DNA from 3 places in the Arthrobacter sp. YAF34 genome. Region 2 is predicted to be linked to each of the others. Evidence: riboswitches for the same ligand, from Rfam matches in the RefSeq annotation. Region 2 holds a riboswitch; each other region holds the start of a gene.
What was found. A riboswitch is a leader RNA that binds a small molecule or an ion and turns the genes downstream of it on or off. The one in region 2 is predicted to bind thiamine pyrophosphate.
Positions count from the first base shown of each region.

Region 1: it holds a riboswitch for thiamine pyrophosphate, as region 2 does, so the genes downstream of both, AB4Y72_RS13785 (ECF transporter S component) here and AB4Y72_RS15345 (bifunctional hydroxymethylpyrimidine kinase/phosphomethylpyrimidine kinase) in region 2, are expected to answer to the same signal.
Region 3: it holds a riboswitch for thiamine pyrophosphate, as region 2 does, so the genes downstream of both, thiC (phosphomethylpyrimidine synthase ThiC) here and AB4Y72_RS15345 (bifunctional hydroxymethylpyrimidine kinase/phosphomethylpyrimidine kinase) in region 2, are expected to answer to the same signal.

Region 1 covers NZ_JBFRCV010000010.1:131,216-137,691, forward strand. The annotation lists gene AB4Y72_RS13765 (glutamate--cysteine ligase) at 1-483, opposite strand, end outside; gene AB4Y72_RS13770 (UDP-N-acetylglucosamine 1-carboxyvinyltransferase) at 615-2,138, opposite strand; gene AB4Y72_RS13775 (energy-coupling factor transporter transmembrane component T family protein) at 2,280-3,083, opposite strand; gene AB4Y72_RS13780 (ABC transporter ATP-binding protein) at 3,080-4,681, opposite strand; gene AB4Y72_RS13785 (ECF transporter S component) at 4,722-5,369, opposite strand; TPP riboswitch at 5,433-5,576, opposite strand; gene AB4Y72_RS13790 (heme-degrading domain-containing protein) at 5,763-6,308, shown strand; gene AB4Y72_RS13795 (hypothetical protein) at 6,292-6,476, opposite strand, start outside.
Region 2 covers NZ_JBFRCV010000012.1:136,600-143,075, forward strand. The annotation lists gene rplU (50S ribosomal protein L21) at 5-313, opposite strand; gene AB4Y72_RS15345 (bifunctional hydroxymethylpyrimidine kinase/phosphomethylpyrimidine kinase) at 716-2,269, opposite strand; TPP riboswitch at 2,411-2,508, opposite strand; gene AB4Y72_RS15350 (Rne/Rng family ribonuclease) at 2,501-5,725, opposite strand; gene AB4Y72_RS15355 (hypothetical protein) at 5,927-6,076, shown strand; gene AB4Y72_RS15360 (vitamin K epoxide reductase family protein) at 6,235-6,476, shown strand, end outside.
Region 3 covers NZ_JBFRCV010000013.1:144,868-151,343, reverse strand. The annotation lists gene trmD (tRNA (guanosine(37)-N1)-methyltransferase TrmD) at 1-172, opposite strand, end outside; gene rimM (ribosome maturation factor RimM) at 173-811, opposite strand; gene AB4Y72_RS16305 (RNA-binding protein) at 923-1,165, opposite strand; gene rpsP (30S ribosomal protein S16) at 1,167-1,592, opposite strand; gene AB4Y72_RS16295 (hypothetical protein) at 1,827-2,264, opposite strand; gene AB4Y72_RS16290 (VOC family protein) at 2,679-3,554, opposite strand; gene AB4Y72_RS16285 (amidohydrolase family protein) at 3,647-4,735, opposite strand; gene AB4Y72_RS16280 (GNAT family N-acetyltransferase) at 4,739-5,239, opposite strand; TPP riboswitch at 5,314-5,421, shown strand; gene thiC (phosphomethylpyrimidine synthase ThiC) at 5,416-6,476, shown strand, end outside.

The DNA of each region.
Region 1 (6,476 bases), on a different contig from region 2:
AAGCTTGTCGCGGATCCGGTCCATCACGGCCACACCCTCCTCCGGCGATTCCACAAAGGTGTGGACGTGGAGGCCGCAGGTGAGCTGGTTCCTCACCGTCAGACCGAAGCGTTCCTGCATGGTCATATACCGCTGATTCGGCGTGAGGTGCGTGGCGGCGCCTTGGGGCGAGGTGGCCAGGGCTGCGACGCGGCCGCCGTGCGCCCGGGCAGCGCGGTCCGCCAAGGCCCGGCCCTGCCTGAGCTGCCGGAGAAGTTCCGCATACTCCCCGCACGGCCGGGTCTGGGTTTCAATCTGTTCGAGCTTGAGCTCGTAGCTGAAGTCGGCGCCGCCGTCGTGGACCGGTTGCTGCCCCGGAAGAACCTGGGCGGCGTCCTGTTTCGGCGGGAGCAGGCTGGGCAGCATGAGGTCGGCGAGGGCAAGCAGTCTCCCGGATTCGGGATCCACTATCAGCAGTTCTTCCTCCACGCCGAAGGTGCGCATGAATCTATTGTGCGTCAGGATCCGCCGAAACGCCCCCACCAACGCTTCGGTCACTCCGCGCCCATCCCGCGCTCCCGGACGGGCGCAGAGTGACCCCGCGTTGCTTCGGATCGGAGCGGGATCAGTCTGGGTCAGTCTTGGAAATACTCGATCTTCGCGCCGATGGTGTTGAGCCGCTCGGCCAGGTCCTCGTAGCCGCGCTCAATGACGTAGATGTTCCGCAGTTCCGAGACGCCGCGGGCTGCGAGCATGGCCAGCAGCAGGCAGGCGGCGGGACGGAGGGCCGGCGGGCAGCCCACCTCCGCGGCACGCCACTTAGTGGGCCCGTTGACGTAGATCCGGTGCGGATCGAGCAGCTGCACCTGGGCGCCGAGCTTGTTGAGCTCCGTCAGGTAAATGGCCCGGTTCTCGTAGACCCAGTCATGGATCATCGTCTGGCCGTGGGCATTCGCGGCAATCACCGCGAAGAAGGGCAGGTTGTCGATATTCAGGCCCGGGAAGGGCATGGGGTGGATCTTGTCCTCCGGCGCCTGCAGCTCCGAGGGCTTGGTGGTGACGTCCACCAGTCGGGTGCGGCCGTTGCGGGCAAAGTATTCCCCGGAGACCTCGAGCCGCTGGCCCATCTGCTCCAGGGTGGCGAGTTCGATTTCCATGAACTCGATCGGGACGCGTCGGATGGTGACTTCCGAGTTCGTCACGATGCCGGCCGTGATGAGGCTCATCGCCTCGATCGGGTCCTCGGACGGGAAGTATTCGATGTCGGCGTCGATCGACGGGCGGCCGGTGATCTTCAGCGTGGTGGTGCCCACGCCCTCGATGTCCACGCCGAGCATCTGCAGGTAGAAGCAGAGGTCCTGCACCATGTAGTTGGGGCTGGCGTTGCGGATGACGGTGGTGCCGCGGCGGTGGGCAGCGGCCATGATGGCGTTTTCGGTGACGGTGTCGCCGCGTTCGCTCAGCACGAAGGAGCGGTCGAGGCCGTCCGACGGCGGCGCCTGGACGGCGTAGAAACCGGACTTCGCCTCCACGCTGAGGCCGAACTGGCGCAGCGCCTGCATGTGCGGCTGCACGGTGCGGGTGCCGAGGTCGCAGCCGCCGGCGTAGGGCAGCCGGTAGGTTTCGGCCTCGTCCAGCAGCGGGCCCAGGAGCATGATGACGCTGCGGGTTCGCCGGGCCGCCTCGACGTCCATGGAGGCCAGGTCCAGGACCGCGGGGCGGCGGATCTGGAGGTCGTTGGCGTTGAGCCACGTGCATTCGACGCCGATGCTGGTCAGCACCTCCACGATCCGGTTGACTTCCTCGATCCGGGCCAGACGGCGCAGGGTGGTGGTGCCGCGGTTGATGAGGCTGGCGCACAGCAGCGCGACTCCGGCATTCTTGCTGCTGTTGACATCCACCGCACCTGAGAGGGTGCGGCCGCCCTCGACGCGGAGGTGCGTCATCTGGGGCCGGCCCACTTTGACGATGCTGCGTCCGACTATCGCCTCGAGCCGCTGGATCATCTTAAGGCTCAAATTCTGCTTGCCTTGTTCCATCCGGGCGATGGCACTCTGGCTGGTGCCCAGCTCGGCGGCGAGTTGGCCCTGGGTCCAGCCTTTCGCCCCGCGGGCTTCGCGGAGCAGGAGGCCTACGTGTTCAGCGGTCTGTTGAGTCATGTCCCGAAAATATCACGGATGATTTATTTACCCGCGCTATTCCCGCCGGAATGCCGTCAATCTCACAGCGCTACCCGCATCATGCGATAAACGCGGGCCGCGGCGGCACGGACATGGTCACGGCGGCGCCTCAGCCGGCCGCTACTGGCGTGCGAAGAACACGAGGTTCCAGGTCCCCGCCGCGAGAGCGGCGGCGACGGCGGCCGCCGCGATGCCGAGCCCGCCCAGCAGCACCCAGGCATCGAGTCCGCTGAACGTGGACGGCCTGGCCCAGGTCCGCGTCGCGCCGCCGAACCCGCGGGCCTCCATGGTCACCGCGAGCCGGGACGCGCTCCGGATAGCCTGCACCAGCAGCCCGAAGCTTTGGCCCAAGGTGGCGCGGAAGCGCTGGTACGGATTGCCGCTCGAGCCCACGCCGCGGGCCCGCCGGGCCATCCCGATCGTCTGCCATTGCTCGGCCATGATCCCGACCAGCCGCATGGCCGCCAGGGTGCCCAGCACGAATCGGTGCGGAAGTTTTGCGTTCTGGGCCAGGGCATCGGCCAGGTCTGTGGGGTCGGTGCAGCTCATCAGCAGCACCGCCGGCAGCGCGATCGCGAGTCCCCGGAGCATGAAGCCGAGTCCCAGCTGCAGCGAACCGGTGCTGATGGTCCAGATCCCGGCGTCGAACAGAACTGAACCGGCCTCGGGCGCAAGGATGGCGGTGCTCCAGCCACCGAGGGCCGCCGCGAGGATCAACGGCCAGCCGCGCTGCCACAGCAGGGCCAGGGTCAGTCCGGCCAACGGCAGAAGCAGCAGTTCGAAGGCCAGCGCCACCGATGCGGAGACCCAGTCAATGGACAGGGCCAGCACCAGGGTGATCAGCGTGACCGCGGTGAACTTGGCGAGCGGGTTGGCCCGGGCCAGCAGCGCATGGTTGCCGCGGAGGCTCAGCGCATCCCTCATGGCGCGGCCCCCTCTGGAAGCCCAGGATCCCGGGCCGGGACGCCCGCGGCGGCCGTGTTGAGCGTGGGGAGGCGCAGTTCGGTGCCGCCAAGGACGGCGCTGAATTCGGCGTCGTGCGTTACGGAGACCACCGCGGTGCCGGCGTCGAGGAGTTCGGAGAGGAACGAGGCGAGTTCGGCCCAGGTGTTGGCGTCCTGGCCGAAGGTGGGTTCGTCCAGGACCAGCACCTGCGGGTGCGCGGCCAGCACGGTGGCCACCGAGAGGCGCCGCTTCTCGCCGCCGGAGAGCGTGTACGGGTTGGCATCCACGAGCCCGGTGAGCCGCAGCCGCTCCAGGAGCTCGTCCACACGGTCTTCGCCGTAGCCGAGGTGCCGGGGCCCGAACATGAGCTCGTCGAGGACCTTGCCGGTGACGAACTGGTGCTCGGGTTCCTGGAACACGGTGCCGATCCTGGCGATCAGCTGCTGGGCTTTCCACCGGTACGGATCGGTTCCGGTGCCATCGCCTACGCGACTATTCAGCTCGGTCGGGGCGCAGACCGTCCCCGCGACGGGGCGCAGGAGACCGGCCAGCGTCAGTGCCAGGGTCGACTTCCCCGAGCCGTTCTGCCCGGTGATGGTCAGGGCCTCGCCGGCGCGGACCTGTGTGGCGATGCCCGACTGCACGGCACGCGGGGCAATGGTGCGGAAACCCTCGCGCAGCCCGGCCCGCCGCGGCCGCTCGCGGGACACCGCGAGTCCTTCCGCCGCGAGCAGGAGCTGCCCGGATGCCGGGGCGGACCGGGTCCGCGTCCCCGGAACATAGCCGGGAACCCAGACGCCCGCACCGATGAGCATGTCCCGCGCCTCGGCCAGAACCTGGTCCGGCGGCCCGTCAATGAGTACGGCGGAGTCCGTGGCAGACCCGGGCTGCAGCACCACGATCCGGTCCACGAGGTCTTTCCAGACGGCCACCCGGTGCTCCACGACCACCAGGGTGGCGCCCGTCTTGTCCAGGCAGCGGCCCACGGCGTCCCGGACCTCCAGGACGCCGGCGGGGTCGAGGTTGGCGGTCGGCTCGTCGAGCAGCAGCACCCCCGGCCGCATCGCCAGGATCCCGGCGAGCGCCAGCCGCTGCTTTTGGCCCCCGGAGAGCGCCGACGTCGGGTGGTCCAGCGGCAGCCGGCCCAGCCCGACGTCGTCGAGCGCCTCACGCACCCGTGGCCAGATCTCGGCCGCGGGGACGGAAAGGTTCTCCGCGCCGAAGGCGACGTCGTCGCCGAGGCGGGAGAGCACCACCTGGGTCTCCGGATCCTGCTGCACCAGCCCGGCGCGGCCGCGCTGCGCCCGCGGCGGGGCGCCGTCGATCAGGAGGCTTCCGGTCTCGTCTGAGTCGTCGGAGTCGCCGGCCGGCCCGGACGCGCCGTCTCCGAGCACACCAGCCAGGGCGTGGAGCAGGGTCGACTTGCCGGCGCCGGAGGGGCCCAGCAGGAGCACGCGCTCCCCGGGCCGGATGTCCAGGTCAAGGCCGTTGACGGCCGGCTTGGACCGGCCGGCGTGCCGCCAGCCCCAGCCGCGTGCCGTTACGGCGGCCGGCCGGACGCCCGTTGGGGATGTCATGAATCGTCTACACCGTTTCAGAGGGGTTTGGAGGTGCGGTTCAGGAGAAGACGGGCTCCGTGGCGGCCTTGCGCGAGGCAAAGGAGGCAAGCACGCCCGTCTTGGCCAGGCCGCGGGTGGCCAGCCACGCCAGTCCGCCGGCAATCACGGCGCCCGAGATGGTGGTGAAGACGATGTAGGCGAGTTTGTCCCCGGCTTCGTAGGCGATGTTCCAGCCCCACGGCAGGAACGAGTCGTTCAGGCCGCAGAAGAGGCCCGCGCCGGCACCGGCCAGCACCGATACCGGCAGGTTGAACTTCTTGTAGAGGAAGGCCGCGAAGACCAGTTCCGCGCCGAGGCCCTGCAGGACGCCGGAGATCAGGACCGTGGTGCCGTATTGCGAGCCCATGATGAGCTCGCCCGTGGCCGCCACGGTTTCGCAGAAGAGGGCAGCGCCGGGCTTGCGGATGATGAGCATGCCCAGCACCGCGGGGATCATCCATCCGCCGGCGTAGAGTCCGCTGAGCGGCGGGTAGAGCGCGCTGAGGGGGGTTGAAATCAGGTTGGCGCCCTGATCCCAGGCCCAGAAGATGACGCCGCCGGCCACGGCAATCAAGGCGGCCACCACAATGTCCACTACCCGCCAGGCGTAGTTGTGCCGGGCGGATGAGCGGCTGGCCGAACCAGGCTGTGCTGAAATATCTGTCATGTCGTCCTCCTGAGGAACAGGAGGGGAGGGTGCGGCCGGCCGCGGCTTCCGCCGCCCTCCGGGCACCCTGAGAACTCGACTCCCTTGCGCCGGTACTAACCGGATCAGGTTCGAGGGTCTGCGGCTGTCCGCACTCTCAGCGCCCACCGATGTTCTCCCCGGATTCTTCCGGCGATGCCCGACGGCGGCGCTCCCCTGTCGTGATTATTTCGCCCTTGTGGGCTGGCTCAGTTTACACCCGGACGGCCGGGTTTTCAGCGGCGTTCCGTCACAATCCGGGCCGGACAGCGACGGTCCCGGCGGGCGGGAACGCCGTGGTTGGTAGAGTCGTCGTGTCGGACACCCGGACCCGCCAGCGGGCGGCCTCGCCCCCACCGGAAAGCTGGAAATATTTTGACGCACATACCGGCCACGCACGGTCCCTCCCGGGAATACGACCCCGACTCGAACGAGCCGCAGCCGCACGGATCCCTGGCGGCCCTCATCGGCCGCGTGCTGGCCGAGATGGATGCGCTCCAGTTCGCATCCTTCAGCAAGGACGACGCCCTGGACCTCGGGCTCCTCCTGGTCGAGTTGGGCAGGCAACGCTCGCTGCCCATCGCCGTCGACATCACCAAAGGCGAACAGGTGCTCTTCCACGCCGCGCTGGACGGCGCCACACCGGACAATGAGCGCTGGATCAACGCCAAGAAGCGCACGGCCCAGCGGTACGAGGTCCCTTCCTTGCTGGTGGGCCTCCGGGCCCGCGCGGCCGGAGGAAGGATCGAGGACAACGCGTGGTTCGATCAGACGGAGTTCGCCGCCCACGGCGGCGCGTTCCCGATTTACCTGCGCGGCACAGGGGCCGTGGCGGTCGTCACCGTCTCCGGGCTGCCCCAGAAGGCGGACCACGACCTCGTCGTCGAGGCGCTGCGGACGGTCCTCACACCGGGATCCTAGGCGGCGCCAGTGCCGGCGTCCTCCGGGACAGCCGGATCAAGGCAATTCCCACCGCCGTGAACCAGGCCCACATCAGGATGCCGTACACCAGGTAGATCTCTGGAACGGCGAACCGGAGTGCCTCCGCCGCGGTGGCATAGCGGAGCTGCATGTCGGACCCGACAGGGC
Region 2 (6,476 bases):
AGGGTTACTTGATACCGGTGATCTTGACCTTGGTCAATTCCTGACGGTGACCCTGGCGCTTCTTGTAACCGGTCTTGTTCTTGAACTTCTGGATGACGATCTTCGGACCACGAAGGTCTTCGAGGATCTCAGCCGTAACCGTTACCTTGGCCAGGTCCGCAGCAGCGGACGTGACTTTGTCACCGTCCACCAGGAGCAGTGCGGGCAACTCAAAAGTGCTGCCGGCTCCACCGGGGACGCGGTTCAGGGTAACGAAGTCTCCAACGGAAACCTTCTCTTGGCGGCCGCCTGCGCGGACAATCGCGTACACCACTGGGGAACTCACTTCTCTCGACGTTTATTACTAGATTTGCGTGCGGAACCTGGGCCCAAATTGTATGGACCGGCTCACGCTGTGCCTCAACGCCGGTGGGTTCCCCGGGGGAACCCATGAGCTATCCCCGGAGCGAATCCATTTGGAATTCCAAGCGGACTGTTCTCAGGGTCATAACCCAAGTGTTGGCGTAAGCACCGAAGATCTAGAATACGCTAATTTTGCCTTCGGCCGCAAATGAGGCTGGTTCCGGCGGGTAGTCCGTGATAGGCGCCACAACGTCCTGATGCAGAGATCGTGCCAATGTTCTTGGCCGCGATCTCGACGATCTTGAGCTGTGGTGCCGCAACGACTACCGGAACCGTGCCCCACCATCCTACCGGCTGCGAAGGACCTGTCGGATCAGGCGTGCAGCCTCGGCGCGTCGAAGAAGTCCACTTCGTACCGTGATGACTGCCGGAAGGCCAGGGCCATGGCCTCCCGCTCGCTGTCGGAGGCGCGCCTGGCTGCCGCATCCGTGTGGGCAATCGCCTGCCGGGTTGCGGCGGCAAAGTCCTCGTCGGCATAGGTCCGCAGCCAGTCGGCGTACGGGTGCGCCTCGGGGGCGCCGTCGGCCAGGAACGCCCGGTGCAGGGTGGAGCCCACCTCGGCGTAGAGCCAGAAACACGGCAGGGCCGCGGCCACGAGCACCCCGTAGCTGCCGGAGACCGAGGCTGCCAGCAGGTGGTCCACGTAGGACTTCGTCACCGGGCCCAGGATCGGTGCCGCGGGGCGGGTGCGCAGCCAGGACCGGTGCAGCTCGGACTCCACTTCCAGGCATGTTTGCGCCGAGCGGGCCCAGAACAGCTGCTCGGCCTCGGTGGGGGCCATGGCGGCCGCGCGGGCCAGGACCCGGGAGTAGCCGTTGAGGTAGATGGCGTCCTGACGAAGGTAGTAGGCGAACTCGTGCTCGGGCAGGGTCCCGTCGGCCAGTCCGCGGATGAATTCCAGGCCGTAGATGGCGTCGAGATCGCCCGCGGCCCCCGCGCGCAGGGCCGCGGCGAATTCGCCTTCCGCCGGGCCGTGGCCGCGCTGGCTGCCCCGGCCGGCGGGACCCTGCTGCCCGCGCCGGCTACTCGTGACATCCTGCACGTGATGGAAGTGGTGGACCGGGCCGTTGCCGGTGCCGACGTCCAGGGCCGAGGCTTCGCGAAGCGCGCCGAGCAGCCAGGGCTTGACCTCCCGCAGCGCCGCTTCCCAGTCCCCCACCCGGGCCTGCACGGTGGCCATGGCCGAGGACAGCGAGCAGCCGGTGCCGTGGCTGTTGCGCGTGGCGATCCGCTCCCCCGGCACCACCACGGTCTCCTGGCCCAGCAGCCCTGCGGTGTTGACCAGCGCGTCCGGGCAGCCGGCGTCGGGCTGTCCGGCGCCCGACGGCCCCGACTGAAGGTGGCCGCCCTTGACCAGGACGGTGGTGCCGGTCTGGGCGGCCAGCCGCTTGCCCTGGGCCAGGGCCTCCGCCCAGTCCTCGGCGGCAGGCTCTTTGAGCAGGATGGCGAGTTCGGCGAGGTTGGGTGTGATGAGGTCCGCCAGCGGCAGGAGGGCCTGCAGGGCGGCCTCGGCCGATTCCTGCAGCAGCCGGTCGCCGCTGGTGGCGACCATCACCGGGTCCAGGACCACGACGGCGGGCCGCACTTTTTCCAGCCAGCCGCGGACGGCGTCAATCACCGTTGCGTCGCCGAGCATCCCGATCTTGGCGGCATCGATGCCGATGTCATCGCTGATCGCGTCCAGCTGCGCGGTGAGGAACGCCGCCGGAGGCACGTGAACGGCGCGCACGCCCTGGGTGTTTTGCGCGGTGAGGGCCGTGATGGCGGCCATGCCGTAGCCGCCGTTGGCTGCGATGCTCTTCAGGTCGGCCTGGATCCCGGCCCCGCCGGACGGGTCCGAGCCGGCGATGGCCAGCACGCGGGGAATGTGGCGCGGCTCGGGGTGCTCGCCGAGCCGAACCTTGCCGGGCAGAAAATTGGCCGGAAGAAAATCCCTGGACAGAGAATCACTGGACAGAGAATCACTAGACAGAGAATCACCGGACAGAAACTCGGACGGATTCGATGGTGCGGGCACGTCAGACATCCCTTCGCCGGTGCTAACCGGACAGGTTCAACGGGTGTGGATCTCAGCCGGCCCGATGCGCGGCACCCCGTGTCAGGGCTCCAGCCTAGCGTTGCCTCCGGGATGTCCGGTTAACGGCGAAACGGGCCCGGCCCGGGCCGCGGCAGGTGCCTTGGCTTCGTGAACCGATCCGGCCGCAGCCTGGCGCGTTGCCTCGCGATGCTCCACGGACGTCTCGTTGGCCGCCCCCTGGGCGCGGCTGGCGCTCCGGTTGCGGCGGCCGCGGCGGCCGCGCGTCGACCCGGTGTCCGCTGCCGGTGAGGACGGCGCCTCGGCAGCGGACTGTTCCTGCTTGGCTTCCTGCTTGGGTTCCTGCTTGCCTGCCTCGGCGTCGCCCAGGTTCGCGAACGCCTCGGTCAGCAGATCCAGCGTCAGGGCTGGCTCCTGCGCGTCCTCCGCGTGCTCGACGAAGGGCAACGCGACTTGCTCGCCGCCGAACGTCAGCACGGTCGCGGGGCGGCCGGCTGCCTCGTCGGCGGCTGCGAGCTTCGTGACGGCGTCGACGGCGGCCTTGCGGGCCCCCGCGTCGCTGACGGCGGCGGCCTCGCCGTCGTGCAGGTGGGCGGCGTGCGCCGCGGCAGCAATGTTCGCCAGCGCGGCACGCGTTGCTTCAGCCTTGGCGTGGCGTTCGGCCTCGGTGGGCTCGGCGTGGACAGCGGCCGGCGCCGACGGCGCGGCCGGCGTGCCCTCAGTGCCCTGGCTTCCCCGGCCGCGGCGCCGGCTCTTACGTTCGGTGCGGGCGGCAGGCGCGGCCTCGGCGCGCGGCACGTAGTGCTCCGCGGCGACCGTGTTGGCGCGGCGGTGTTCGACGGGCTCGTCGTGGGTGACGATGCCGCGGCCGGCGCAGGCCTCACACTGCTCGCCGAAGACTTCCAGCAGCCCGGTGCCCATCCGCTTGCGGGTCATCTGCACAAGGCCCAGCGAGGTCACCTCGGCCACCTGGTGCTTGGTGCGGTCCCGGCCCAGGCACTCCACCATGCGGCGCAGCACAAGGTCACGGTTGGATTCGAGCACCATGTCGATGAAGTCGATCACGATGATGCCGCCGATGTCGCGCAAGCGCAGCTGCCGGACGACCTCCTCGGCCGCCTCCAGGTTGTTCTTAGTGACAGTTTCCTCGAGGTTGCCGCCGCTGCCGGTGAACTTGCCGGTGTTGACGTCCACCACGGTCATGGCCTCGGTGCGGTCAATCACGAGCGAGCCGCCCGAGGGCAGGAACACCTTTCGGTCCAGGGCCTTGTGGATCTGCTCGTCGATGCGCCAGGCGGCGAAGATGTCCGTGTCCTTGGTCCACTTCTCGAGCCGGCCCACGAGGTCCGGCGCCACGTACGTGACGTAGGCCTCGATGGTGTCCCAGGCCTCCTCGCCGGAGACGATCAGCTTGGAGAAGTCCTCGTTGAAGACGTCCCGGACCACCTTGATGGTCAGGTCCGGTTCGCCGTAGAGCAGCTCCGGGGCCAGGATTTTGGTCGACGTCGCCTGGCTCTCGATGCCCTCCCACTGCGCGCGGAGGCGGTTGATGTCGTGCGTCAGCTCTTCCTCGGATGCCCCCTCGGCCGCGGTGCGGACAATCACGCCCGCGTCCTCGGGCAGGCGGTCCTTGAGGATCCGCTTGAGACGGTTGCGTTCGACGTCGGGCAGCTTGCGGGAGATGCCGGTCATGGAACCGCCGGGCACGTACACGAGGTAGCGGCCGGGCAGCGAGATCTGGCTGGTGAGGCGGGCGCCCTTGTGGCCGACCGGGTCCTTGGTGACCTGGACCAGGACGGAATCGCCGGACTTCAGCGCGTTTTCGATCCGGCGCTGCTTGCCCTCGAGGTTGACGGACTCCCAGTTCACTTCACCGGCGTAGAGAACGGCGTTGCGGCCGCGCCCGATGTCCACGAAGGCGGCTTCCATCGACGGCAGCACGTTCTGGACCTTGCCCAGGTACACGTTGCCTATCAGGGAGTCCTGCTGGGTCTTGGACACGAAGTGTTCGGCCAGGACGCCGTCTTCGAGGACGCCGATCTGGATTCTGTCGTCGCGCTGGCGGACGATCATCTGCCGGTCCACGGATTCGCGGCGGGCCAGGAACTCGGCCTCGGTGATGACGGTGCGGCGTCGGCCGGTGTCGCGGGATTCGCGGCGGCGCTGCTTCTTCGCCTCGAGCCGGGTGGAGCCCTTGAGGGACGTGACGCGGTTGTTGACCGGCGCCTCGGTGGCCGCGCGGGGTGCACGGACACGGGTCACGGTGTTGGGCGGGTCGTTGTCTTCCCCGCCCGTCAGTTCCAGATCCTGGTCACCACGGCGGCGGCGACGGCGGCGGCGCGAGGTCACGCCGTCGTCGAGTGTGCCTTCCTGGCTCTCGTCGCCCTCTTCGTCCGCGCCTTCAATAGAGCCTTCGGTAGAGCCGTCAGCGTCGGTGTCGGATTCGGCGGCGGTGCGGGTGCGGCCCCGCCGGCCGCGGCTGCGACGGCGACGGCGGCTTCCGCCGTCCTCGTCCTCGTCGCCTTCCTCCTCCTCGGCCTCCGCTGCCGGTGCAGCAGGCGCCGGACGCACCACGGTGCTGAGGTCGGGGGCCTGGAAGATCACCGACGTGAGGGCGCCCGGCTCCATGAACAGGGACGCGGCCGGGCTGTCCGCCGGCTGGGCTTCCGGCTGTTCGGCCTGGGCCCCGGCGGGCTGGGCCTCCGCAGCGGGCGCGTGGTCCGGTTGAGCAGCGGTGGCGGTTTCCGCCAACCCGGCTTCTTCGGCCGGGACGGCAATTGCGGGCACTTCGGCTTTCGGAGCGGCCTTGGCACGGCTGGCGCGGCGCCGGACCGGCTTCTCTGCGGCCTTCTCTGCGACGGCGGCGGCGGAATCAGCGGCAGCCTCAGGAGCCTCTGCGGGGGCGGGTGCGTTGGCTTCGGGCTCTTCGTCGAAGGCTGGCAGCGGTTCCGGGGCGGCAACAGGCTTGCGGGCACGGGTACGCCGTGCGGGCGCCTTGGCGGCAGTTTCGGGGGCAGCACTTTCGGCTGCGGCGGCTTCCGGTGCGGCTTCGACGGCGGCCGCCTTGCGGCGGCGGCCGGTGACGGGCTCATCCGAGCCTGCGGCGTTGGCCAGGGCCGATGCCTCGGCCACAGCCTCCGCGGCCGCCGCGTCGTCGACCTTCGGGACGGGCGCCTTGCGGCGGGTCCGGACGGCCCGCTTCGGCGCTACCGGAGCCTCTGCTTCCGCAGTTCCTGCTTCCGCGGCGACTAGCTCTTCGTTACCGGCTACAACCTGGTCATTATCCATATGTGGCTACACTCCTGCCCCTGATGCGCCGCCACATTCGACGCCCGTTGGGGCAAATATGCGTCAACACCCGCAGGCATTGACAGAAGTCAATTGGATACCCTCAGGTTCGCACCGGCAGTGGGGTGCGGCAGCCCTGGAGGGCCGGCGAGATTGTTTTTGGAACCCGTTGACCTAAACGCCACAGCCAGGTGCCGTCCAATGGCATTGCGCGACAGCTGGGATCAGTGGATCCTCAGCGCCCTGCTCATCATTGGCGGTCTTGAAACAAAATCGCCGGACCGGAATCCGGATGTGGATCGGGTTCCAGCCACGTTCATTGTCTCACAAGCACCGTCAAAGCTGGCGTAAGCGGGGCTGGAAGTGAATCGCCGCCGCCGGACGGGGCGGCCTGCGGACTGCCCCGAGGCCTGTTCGGCGGCTCGTCCTGCGGCGCCGCCCAGCCTGCGGCGTTAGAATCGGGGCCAGAAGCACCCGGTCACGACGAGCAAAAAAGGACCCCATATTCCATGCCCAGCATCTCCAGCACCGCCGGCGACGCGACCGTGCATCACCCGGGTTCCGACCCGGCATCCACGGGCCAGTCCCTTCCCACGATGACCCGCGACCGCCCGTTCGCCTGGCTCCTGCTCCTCACCGGCGTCGTCGGCTGGCTGGCCTCCGGCGCCTTGGTGCTGGAGAAGCTGGAGGTCCTCAAGGACCCGCACCACGTGACGGTCTGTGACGTGAACCCATGGATCTCCTGCGGCCA
Region 3 (6,476 bases), on a different contig from region 2:
CGGCGCCCCCGCCGTAGGGGGTGTCATCGACCGTCCGGTGCCGGTCGGTGGTGAACTCGCGCAGGTCGTGGACCCGCAGGTCCAGCAGGCCGTCCTGGCGGGCCTTGCCGATCAGGGACAGCTCCAGCGGTGCCAAGTACTCCGGGAAGATGCTGACGACGTCGATCCTCATCTACGCGTTGCCCTGCCCTTCGGGGTTCCGGGCTCCGGCGTCCTCGGAAGCCGCGGCCGGGGCGTTCTTGTCAGCGGCATGCTCCTCTGCGGCCTGTTCCTCCGCTGCCTGCTCCTCGGGGGACTCATCGGTGTTGACCTCGAAGAGTCCGGCCGGCGGGGTGACCAGGACGTACTTTTCGCCCACGTTGACCTCCGGCACGATCTGCTCCACGAACGGGATCAGCACCTCGGCGCCCGCGGTGGTGGTGACCACCAGCAGATCCTGGACGGGCAGGGTGTGCAGGGCGGAAACCTTGCCCACCACGTCGTCGCCCACGCGGACGTCCAGGCCCACAAGCTCGTGCTCGTACCAGCCCTCGTCATCGTCGGCGTCACCGATGTCCTCGGTCTCGATGAACAGCTTGGCGCCGCGGAGGGTCTCGGCCTCGTTGCGGGTCTCGATCTCGTCGAACGCCAGCAGCAGGATGTCCTTGTTCCAGCGGGCGCTGATGACCGTCAGCGGCCCCGACGACGCCGGTTCCACAATGAACTGCGTGCCGGGCACAAACCGGTCGCCGGGCGCATCGGTCAGCACCTGGACGGTCACTTCGCCGCGGATGCCGTGGGGTTTGCCGATTCGTGCCACCTGGAGCTGCATCTGTTCCTCTGTTCGGGGTTGGTCGTTTGTGGGTTTGCGCGGAAAACAGTCCGGCCCCTCCACCATTATCTGGTGAAGGGGCCGGGCTAAAGACAAGTAGTGCTGAACGCGTTAGCGGCGGCGGTCCGTGTCGACGACGTCGACCCTGACCGGCTCGCCGTCCGCCAGCGCCGCAACCACAGTGCGCAATGCGCGTGCGGTCCGGCCCTGCCGGCCGATCACCCGTCCGAGGTCGTCCTGATGAACGCGCACCTCGAGGGTTTCCCCGCGGCGGTTGTTCTTCGCAGCGACCTTGACGTCCTCGGGGCTGTCAACAATCCCGCGGACCAGGTGTTCGAGCGCTTCTGCCAGCAATTTACTCTGCCTCGGTGGTCTCTGCTTCAGCGGCGTCGGCGGGAGCCTCGGCAGCGTCGTCCTTCTTGGCCTTCTTGGTGATGGCTTCCGGGATGATCACGGAACCCTTTTCCGGGGTAACGAAGGCAGCCTTGGGAGCCTTGGTCTTCAAGGTTCCCTCCTGGCCGGGGAGACCCTTGAACTTCTGCCAGTCACCGGTGATCTTGAGGATCGCGGCAACCTGCTCGGACGGCTGTGCGCCGACGCCGAGCCAGTACTGGGCACGGTCCGTGTCGACCTCGATGTACGAGGGCTCTTCGGTCGGGTGGTACTTGCCGATCTCTTCGATGGCACGGCCATCACGCTTGGAGCGTGAGTCCATGACGACGATGCGGTAGTACGGTGCGCGCATCTTGCCGAAGCGCTTAAGGCGAATCTTTACGGCCACTTTTGTGGTCACTCCTGTTTCTGAAACGGGGTCGAGCCCGGCGTTCTGCACCCGTGGGGCGGGCCGTACTAGGGGGTTCTAAAGGACAAGATCCGGACGCGGAGAGAGGGGCCACGCAGATCGAGTACCTGTTCATTGTGCCAGATCACCGGCAGGATTTCGACTTGACACTCGGGACGTCCCGTTGGGCGTCCCGTCAGGCCGTCCTCCCGGGCGCCCAGTCAGGAAGTCCAGTCAGGAAGTCCAGACGTAGAGTCCGGTCCTCGTGGCGGGATCCACGCCGGCGGCGAGTTCGGCGATCCGGCGCACATAGGCCCGGGCGTGGTCGAGGCCGAAGGGCATGTCCTCCTCGGAAGCCCAGTTGGCGGCGACATCCTCCAGGACGTCGCCCTCCCCCTCGGTTTCGTAGCTGAGCAGTTCCGCGAGCGTCCGGACCATCGCGGCGGGGACGCCCAGCAGCGAGTCGCTGGCCACGTCCACCATCGCCAGTTCGTAATCCGCGCCCGCCGCGTGCACTGCCACTCCGGCGAGATCGCCGAGGCGTTCCACCTCGAAGTCGCTGATGTCAGGGATGCGGACGGCCCCGGCGGCGGCCGGCCCTCCACTCTCGAGGGCGCCGGCGCGCTTGAGGGCGTCTTCGTGGGTGGACACAAAGATTTCGGTGAATCCCATGCAGCTAATCCTTTAGGGTTCGGCGGCGCGTGGACCGCTGTTGGTGGCGTCGCTTCAGCCTAGCGTGCCTGCAGCGCCCTGTGCCGTCAGCGAAAAATGGACATGCTCTCCGTGAGCCCGGCCGCGCTCCCTCACGCGGCCGCTCCGGGACCGGACATGCCCTCCCCCGGCCGTGACCAATGGACATAAGGGCACTATGTCCACTCCCGAACGCCAGCACTGGACATGTCCCGCGCTCCCGTCAGCGAAAAGTGGACATGCTCTCCGTGAGCCCGGCCGCGCTCCCTCACGCGGCCGCACCCGGACCGGACATGCCCTCCCCCGGCCGTGACCAATGGACATAAGGGCACTATGTCCACTCCCGGACGCCAGCACTGGACATGTCCCCGGGCGAGCCGGCAGCGAACGGCGACTTTAGCGAACGGCGACGCGGATCCGGTTGCGCCACGGGTCCTCGAAGCGCAGTTCGGCGCCGGTGTGGTGCGCGGTGAGGCCGGCGACTTTGAGCCGGTCGGCCAAGGCTCCGACGTCGTCGCCGGACGGCACCTCGATGAGGACCTCGCCCAGACCCAGCGTGTCGCGGCGCGGGCCGGCGCCGCGGCTGTTCCACACGTTCATGGCCATGTGGTGGTGGTAGCCGCCGGCGGAGACGAACAGCGCCTGGCCGTGCCAGCCCGCGGTTTTCTCGAAGCCGAGAATGCCGACATAGAAATCCTGTGCGGACTGGACGTCGCCCACCTGCAGGTGGACATGCCCGACGCCGGCGTCGGCCTCGCGCTGGCCGGCGAGCGACGTTTCGGTGAGGTGCTGCTCGAGGTAGCGCTGCGGCGGCAGGGCCAGGCTGTCCATCACGACGTTCGTGCCCTCCCAGGACCACGCGTCCCGCGGCCGGTCCCAGTAGAGCTCGATGCCGTTGCCTTCGGGGTCGTTGAAGTAGAAGGCCTCGCTGACGAGGTGGTCGGCGCTGCCCGTGAAGGACTGCGGCTCGTACTGGGCAGCGGTGGCAACGGTGGCGGCCAGGGAGGGCTGGTCATCGAAGAGGAGGGCGGTGTGGAAGAGGCCCGCTTCGCCGCGCGACGGCAGGTTCAGCCCAGGGGCGGGCGCGAGGTGGACCAGCGGGCTGTGCTTGCGCCCGAGGTAGAGCCCGCCGTCCTGTTCGGCAACGACGTCCAGGCCGAGGGCGCGCTGGTAATAATCCGTCATGAGCTTCATGTCGCCGACCTTGAGCATCACGGTGCCCATGGTGAGTTCGGCGGGAAGGAGGTCCTGGGTGTTGGCTTCTGCGGTCATGGAAACGCTCCGGTGGTTCTGTGGCCACCGACCTTCGGCGACCCTACACAGATGTAAATTACTTGAAGCTTCAATTTATTCCGAAGGCGGGGCTACTCTTGGCTGAGCAATTTTCCCCGCAAGACGATGTGCCGCAGCTCCGCGAGCGTGGCCAGGTTTCGCCGGGGGTCTTCGGCGCAGACCAGGACGTCGGCACTGGCGGATTCGGTGAGGCCGTCCGCTCCGAGCCACGTTCTCGCGGACCAGCTTGCCGCGTCGAGGGCGGCCGCGGCGGGAAGCCCGGCGGCGTGGAGGGCCCGGATCTCGTCCACGATCCGGCCGTGCCTAATCACGCTGCCGGCGTCGGTTCCCACATAGATGACCACCCCGGCCTCGTGGGCCTCGAGGATCCGTTCCGCCCGCCGCGCCCAAAGCGAGCGCATGTGGGCGGCGTAGCGGGGGAATTTGGCCTCCGCCTGGGCGGCGATGTCCGGGAACGTGGCGATGTTGATCAGGGTGGGCACGATCGGGACGCCCTGCTCCACGAAACGCGGCACGTGCCGCGGCAGCAGCCCGGTGCCGTGCTCGATACAGTCGATGCCGGCGTCGAGCATGTCATCCAACGTGTCTTCGGCGAAGCAGTGGGCGGTGACTCGGGCCCCTTCGTCGTGGGCCGCCTGGACGGCATCCTTAACCGTTCGGGCGGGGAAGCTGGCGGCGAGGTCACCGGCGTCGCGGTCGATCCAGTCCCCCACGAGCTTGACCCAGCCGTCGCCTGCACGGGCCTGCTTCCGCACGGCCTCAACGAGACCCTCCGGTTCCACCTCGACGGCCAAGCCGCGCAGGTAGCGCCGGGTGCGGGCGATGTGCCGGCCGGCGCGGATGATCCGGGGCAGGTCCGTACGCTGCTGGAGCCAGCGGGTGTCGTGGACGGCGCCGGCGTCGCGGACCAGGAGCGTCCCGGCGTCGCGGTCCGTGACGGCCTGGGACTCCGCGGCGTCCTCGGAGACGTCCCCGCCGGGACCGAGGCCGATGTGGCAATGTGCGTCCACGAGCCCGGGAATGACCCAGCCGTCCAGCACCTGCTCCGGCGCGGCGGCAGGACGGTGGAAGGTCAGCTGGCCGTCCACGGCCCAGAGCCCGCGGCGTTCCTGAGTCGGTCCGGTGAGGACGGGACCGCTGAACTCGATGATGCCTGTCATGGCTTAAAGCCTAAGCCGCATCGCGATCCGCGGGCCCAGAGCATCCAGCCCCGCTTGCGCCTCGGCGGCCCGCAAGGCGGCCAGGGCCCCGGCCGGGTCGGCGACGGGCTCAAAGCCGCAGCTCGCGTAAAACGGTGCATTGAACGGGACAAACGCAAACGTGCAAAGCGTCATCGATTCATAACCGCGGCTCCGGGCCGCATCTACGGCAGCCTCGACCAGGGACCTGCCGAGGCCCTTCCCGGCAAAGTCCGGATGGACCGCGAGTTGTTCGAGATGGGCCTGCCCGTCGACTTCATCGACACGGGCGAACCCCACGGGCGGAGTTCCGGCAACCAGGAACAGGAGCGGCCCAGCCACCGTCGAAGGCTCAGCGGCCGGAAGCGCCTGGCACCCCAGCGCCGCCTCAAGCAGGCGGTCAGCGGCGGCCTCAAGAGCCGGCAGCGCCGCGAGGTCCTCCGGCGTCGCCGTCCTGATGCCGGGCAAGAACCTGGGCTGAGTCACGATGTCACGGTAACACCGCGGCGGGACGGGCCCGTCACACTGGACAGCCGCACGGCGGCACGTGGTAGCTTCATCTACGACCACACGGGTGCCCCTGCAGGGGCTGAGATCCGGCTGACGCAGCCTGCGACCGTTGAACCTGTCCGGGTAATGCCGGCGAAGGAAGTGAGCAATCCTTGAGCACCACAAATCCACAGCAGAGCCGTGTCCAAAATCAGCCGACCGGGATTCGGCCGGGCCAAACCGAGTCTCCGCAACCCACGCAGTCGTTGAAGGCCCACTCGCTGGCCTTCAACACAGACTCGGAGCATGGCATCCGCGTCCCGGTGACCGAGATTGCCCTTGAGCCCTCGCCGGGCGGCGTCCGGAACCCTCCATTCCGGGTCTACCGCACGGCCGGCCCGGGCAGCGATCCGGTCCGCGGGCTGGAGCCGTTCCGGGCCCCCTGGATCGAGGCAAGGGCGGACACGGAACCGTACGACGGCCGGGAACGGGAGCTGCTCGACGACGGCAAGTCGGCCGTGCGCCGGGGTGCGGCGTCGGCCGAATGGCGGGGCGGGCGCCCGGTGCCGCGCCGCGCCGTCGAGGGCAGGACCGTCACGCAGATGCGCTACGCCCGGGACGGCGTCATCACCCAGGAAATGCGGTTCGTCGCGCTGCGCGAGAACTGCGACGTTGAACTCGTGCGCAGCGAGGTGGCCGCGGGCCGGGCGATCATTCCCAACAACGTCAACCACCCCGAGTCGGAGCCGATGATCATCGGCAAGGCGTTCCTGGTCAAGATCAATGCCAACATCGGCAACTCCGCCGTGACCAGCTCGATCGCCGAGGAGGTCGACAAGCTCCAGTGGGCCACCCAATGGGGTGCGGACACGGTGATGGACCTCTCCACCGGGGACGACATCCACACCACGCGCGAATGGATCATCCGCAACTCCCCCGTCCCGATCGGCACGGTCCCGATCTATCAGGCGCTGGAAAAGGTCAACGGTGAGGCAAACGCCCTGACCTGGGAGATCTTCCGGGACACCGTGATCGAACAGTGCGAACAGGGCGTGGACTACATGACCATCCACGCCGGAGTGCTGCTGCGGTATGTGCCCCTGACGGCCAACCGGGTCACCGGCATCGTGTCCCGCGGCGGTTCGATCATGGCCGGCTGGTGCCTGGCGCACCACCGGGAAAACTTCCTCTACACGCACTTCGACGAGTTATGCGAAATCTTCGCGAAGTACGA